DNA from 2 places in the Fictibacillus sp. S7 genome. Region 1 is predicted to be linked to the other one. Evidence: a T-box and tRNA genes for the amino acid it is inferred to sense, from the RefSeq annotation. Region 1 holds a T-box; the other holds one or more tRNA genes.
What was found. The T-box of region 1 lies ahead of DMO16_RS21575 (tryptophan--tRNA ligase). A T-box ahead of a tRNA ligase gene usually reads a tRNA of that ligase, here a tRNA-Trp.
Positions count from the first base shown of each region.

Region 2: it has a tRNA-Trp gene. The T-box ahead of DMO16_RS21575 (tryptophan--tRNA ligase) is inferred to sense a tRNA for this amino acid. The anticodon was not compared.

Region 1 is NZ_QJKL01000001.1:4,243,952-4,246,182, forward strand. It holds gene DMO16_RS21570 (DedA family protein) at 1-113, shown strand, start outside; gene DMO16_RS21575 (tryptophan--tRNA ligase) at 154-1,155, opposite strand; T-box leader at 1,200-1,449, opposite strand; gene DMO16_RS21580 (SOS response-associated peptidase) at 1,486-2,160, opposite strand.
Region 2 is NZ_QJKL01000001.1:2,347,956-2,350,186, forward strand. It holds tRNA gene DMO16_RS12030 (tRNA-Leu) at 261-345, opposite strand; tRNA gene DMO16_RS12035 (tRNA-Leu) at 378-466, opposite strand; tRNA gene DMO16_RS12040 (tRNA-Cys) at 481-555, opposite strand; tRNA gene DMO16_RS12045 (tRNA-Gly) at 574-648, opposite strand; tRNA gene DMO16_RS12050 (tRNA-Gln) at 654-728, opposite strand; tRNA gene DMO16_RS12055 (tRNA-His) at 735-810, opposite strand; tRNA gene DMO16_RS12060 (tRNA-Trp) at 815-888, opposite strand; tRNA gene DMO16_RS12065 (tRNA-Tyr) at 918-1,001, opposite strand; tRNA gene DMO16_RS12070 (tRNA-Thr) at 1,082-1,157, opposite strand; tRNA gene DMO16_RS12075 (tRNA-Phe) at 1,166-1,241, opposite strand; tRNA gene DMO16_RS12080 (tRNA-Asp) at 1,265-1,340, opposite strand; tRNA gene DMO16_RS12085 (tRNA-Met) at 1,344-1,420, opposite strand; tRNA gene DMO16_RS12090 (tRNA-Val) at 1,578-1,653, opposite strand; tRNA gene DMO16_RS12095 (tRNA-Glu) at 1,695-1,769, opposite strand; tRNA gene DMO16_RS12100 (tRNA-Ser) at 1,786-1,876, opposite strand; tRNA gene DMO16_RS12105 (tRNA-Asn) at 1,883-1,957, opposite strand; rRNA gene rrf (5S ribosomal RNA) at 1,969-2,084, opposite strand.

The DNA.
Region 1 (2,231 bases):
ATAAAGCAAGCTTTGGCGGATTGGCCCTTCTGATTATTGTGGCAGGCATAAGCTACTATTCATTCAAAACAAGGGGAAGAAAATCTGAGAGATACGACATTTCAAAATGGTAATAAACAGGAAACACTGCTACTTTCAGTGTTTCCTATTTATTTAGCCTGAATAGCCGATTTTTTCTTTGATTTCATTAAGAAAAGGCTTTGCCTTCTGTCTCGCTTTTTCTGCTCCATAATGAAGGATTTTATCAATTTCCCGCGAGTTGCTCATCAGCTCTTTGTAGCGCTGTCTGGGCTGCTCTAAATATCTTTTCATCACCAGGAAGAGCTCCTTTTTCACTTCTCCCCATCCAATTCCCGACCGATAGTTATTCCGCATTTGCTCCACCTCATTTTCGGAGGCAAATTCCCGGTAGAGCAAGAAGAGAGAAGACTGATCCGGGTCTTTTGGGGCCTGTGGCGGAGTGGAATCTGTTACGATCCGTTTGATTAATTTTTCCAATTCTTTTTCCTCACAAAAGAGAGGGATCGTATTATGATAGCTTTTGCTCATCTTCCTGCCGTCAAGACCAGGAACCATCGCTGTTGTTGTATCCACCATGTATTGGGGAAGGGAGAATGTTTCTCCGAAAACGTGGTTAAAGTGGGTAGCGATGTCCCGTGCAATCTCCACATGCTGAATCTGATCCTTTCCGACAGGGACGATATCCGATTGGAATAACAATATATCAGACGCCATTAAAATGGGATAAGAGTATACACCAATATTGATGCCCGCATCCTGATCAAGGCTGTTCTGCAGGTTTTGTTCTACTGCGCTTTTGTAAGCATGGGCACGGTTCATCAAGCCTTTCGGTGTCAGACAGGACAGAATCCAGGACAGCTCCATGATTTCAGGCACATCCGTCTGCCTGTAAAACGTTGATTGCTCAGGATCGAGACCCAAAGCAAGCCAGCTCGCTGCAATCCCATACACGTAATCCTTAAACTGCTCTCTATTTTGCACGGTAGTGAGTGAGTGATAATCAGCGATAAAATAATAAGGCGAGTATTCATTACTGGCAGCCAGCTGCAGCGCCGGTTTAATCGCACCGATGTAATTGCCGACATGCGGCCGGCCGGTTGATTTAATACCTGTCAGGACTACTTTTTTTTCCATCTTTTCTCCTCCTGTTCAATAAAAAAAGGGGTAACCCGTCCCTGTAAAAGGACGAGTTACCCCGTGGTGCCACCTTAATTGAACCGCCCCAAAAGCAGTCCGCTCAAATAGTATCCAAAAGCCGAATACTTGTCTCCTTATAACGGCGAGACCCTTCCGTCAAAGCCTACTCCCAACAGGTTTCGGTTTGAAAGCTCAGAAGCCCATTCAATATCCTTTCCACACTGGCTCACACCGCCCGCCAGCTCTCTGAAGTGCAACGTGATATTTACTCTTCTTCTTCAACGCTGAATATGATTGTACTAATGTTATATTATGGAACTAGAAAAATCAAGATGAAATATTTGATAAGGGAACAATGCAGTCTGCTACATCATTTCTTGGTGAATTGACAACAGGTGAGACTTCAAAAGCTTCCATATGTTCACTCTCATAGGGTACAAGAAGGGATTTTAAATACTCTGTGTCCTGAATCGAGGGATCCAGCCAGCTGTCCTGCGCTTCTCGGTTGAGAATAACCGGCATGCGGTCATGAATCTCTTCCATAAGCTTATTTGGAATGGTTGTAATATGTGTGCAGGAGGTGATGATTTCACCCTTGTGGTCCCATTGATCCCAAAGTCCGGCAAAGGCAAAAGGCTTGCCGCTTTTTAACCGGATATGAAATGGCTGCTTTAACTTGTCTTCACGCTTCCACTCGTAAAATCCGTCTGCGATCACGAGGCAGCGCTTTGTTTTTAACGGACCTCTGAAGGATGATTTTTCATCGACTGTTTCTGCCCGTGCATTGATCATTTTATAACCGATTTTGGGGTCTTTCGCCCAGAAGGGGATCAATCCCCAGCGGTACATGTGAACTTTTCGTTTTCCGCCGTCTGCGGTAACCACAAGAACATCCTGAGAAGGTGCAATGTTGAAACGTTTAGGCAACGTGCCTGGAATGGTAACATCAAACTCTTCCTGAATAAAATCCATATCGGCATATAACGAATATCTGCCGCACATAAGAAACAGCTCCTTTATTTGTGGTACCTCCAGTTTAGCGTATCATTTCGTTTTTAACAAAAACAAAAAAG
Region 2 (2,231 bases), 1.9 Mb from region 1:
TTACCGACAGCCTTCCATCTACAAATTTCGCCTTTTTTTTACATTTGTTTAGGGTAGAGCACATAATTGGCAAAGTGTTTATTCTTTTGTGAACAATTTGAGAGTGGAATAGTATTAGGCGCCAAATGCACGTATATTAGTATGCGATAATGTAATGGAGAAAAAACGTATATCTCTGCGTACTGAAAAAGTATAAAGAAAAAAAACGTTCCTTGCACTGTGCAAGGAACGTCTATATTTAACGTTATTATGTTATGTAATGGTACCGGTGGTCGGGGTCGAACCGACACTCCCAAGGGAACACGATTTTGAGTCGTGCGCGTCTGCCAATTCCGCCACACCGGCATGTGAAAAGTAAAGCTGGCAGTGTATTTAATTGGTGCCGAGGGCCGGACTCGAACCGGCACGGTAGTCACCTACCGCAGGATTTTAAGTCCTGTGTGTCTGCCAATTCCACCACCCCGGCTGGGTGGTATGTAGTGGAGGCGGCAACCGGATTCGAACCGGTGGATAAGGGTTTTGCAGACCCTGGCCTTACCACTTGGCTATGCCGCCATTTAAAGATCATATAATTGGAGCGGAAGACGGGATTCGAACCCGCGACCCCAACCTTGGCAAGGTTGTATTCTACCACTGAACTACTTCCGCATATATGGCTGGGCTAGCAGGATTCGAACCTACGAATGACGGAGTCAAAGTCCGTTGCCTTACCACTTGGCTATAGCCCAATCATATGGGGCGACCGATGGGAATCGAACCCACGAATGCCGGAACCACAATCCGGTGCGTTAACCACTTCGCCACGATCGCCATATGGCAGGGGCAGTAGGAATCGAACCCACACCAAAGGTTTTGGAGACCTTCGTTCTACCTTTAAACTATGCCCCTAAATCAAAATAAATGTGCTAAAAATTAGATGGTGGAGGGGGACGGATTCGAACCGCCGAACCCAAAGGAGCGGATTTACAGTCCGCCGCGTTTAGCCACTTCGCTACCCCTCCATGAGAGACAAAACCTATTTTAATACATATCCATGTATTCTTCAAGAGGAAATTTCTTACACTTCGAACAAAAAGGATAGTGGTGCCGGCTAGAGGACTTGAACCCCCAACCTACTGATTACAAGTCAGTTGCTCTACCAATTGAGCTAAACCGGCGCCAAAAATGGTGGCTCGAGACGGAATCGAACCGCCGACACGAGGATTTTCAGTCCTCTGCTCTACCGACTGAGCTATCGAGCCAAAACTTCTTATTAAAGATAAAATGGCGGACCCGACCGGGATCGAACCGGCGATCTCCTGCGTGACAGGCAGGCATGTTAACCGCTACACCACGAGTCCATTTGGTTGCGGGGACAGGATTTGAACCTGCGACCTTTGGGTTATGAGCCCAACGAGCTACCAGACTGCTCCACCCCGCGATGATATTAAGATTACGGACGATGTGTCCGAGTATGAGGAACTCTTCCTCTACCAGTATTTTCTTAGAAGTGTATGCGTCGAGTTTACTCGCAGCTTAATCGTGCTGTAGCGCTCGTTGCTCCACCCCGCGATGATAATCAATATATTAAGATAAAATGGTGGAGGATGACGGGTTCGAACCGCCGACCCCCTGCTTGTAAGGCAGGTGCTCTCCCAGCTGAGCTAATCCTCCGAAAGGTTTATATGTATAAGTTTTTTTCTTCGAAAAAAACATGGTGACCCGTACGGGATTCGAACCCGTGTTACCGCCGTGAAAGGGCGGTGTCTTAACCGCTTGACCAACGGGCCGTATGTTAAGTAATTATGGCGGAGAGCAAGGGATTTGAACCCTTGATACGCGGTTAACGTATACACGATTTCCAATCGTGCTCCTTCGGCCACTCGGACAGCTCTCCATATAATGGCTCCACAGGTAGGACTCGAACCTACGACCGATCGGTTAACAGCCGATAGCTCTACCACTGAGCTACTGTGGAATAATATATATGCCCGGCAACGTCCTACTCTAACAGGGGGAAGCCCCCAACTACCATCGGCGCTGAAGAGCTTAACTTCCGTGTTCGGTATGGGAACGGGTGTGACCTCTTCGCTATTGCCACCAGACATCTATCGATTTGTGATCAACGGCGATTTTCTTCGTCAGCTTCACTCCTCCTCTTCCTCATGTACGGTAAAGTACACTCCGGAGAGTCGTCGTTTTGCTTCCTCGAATCTCTTGTCGCTGACAAATCTTTTGTTTTTGAGGCATAT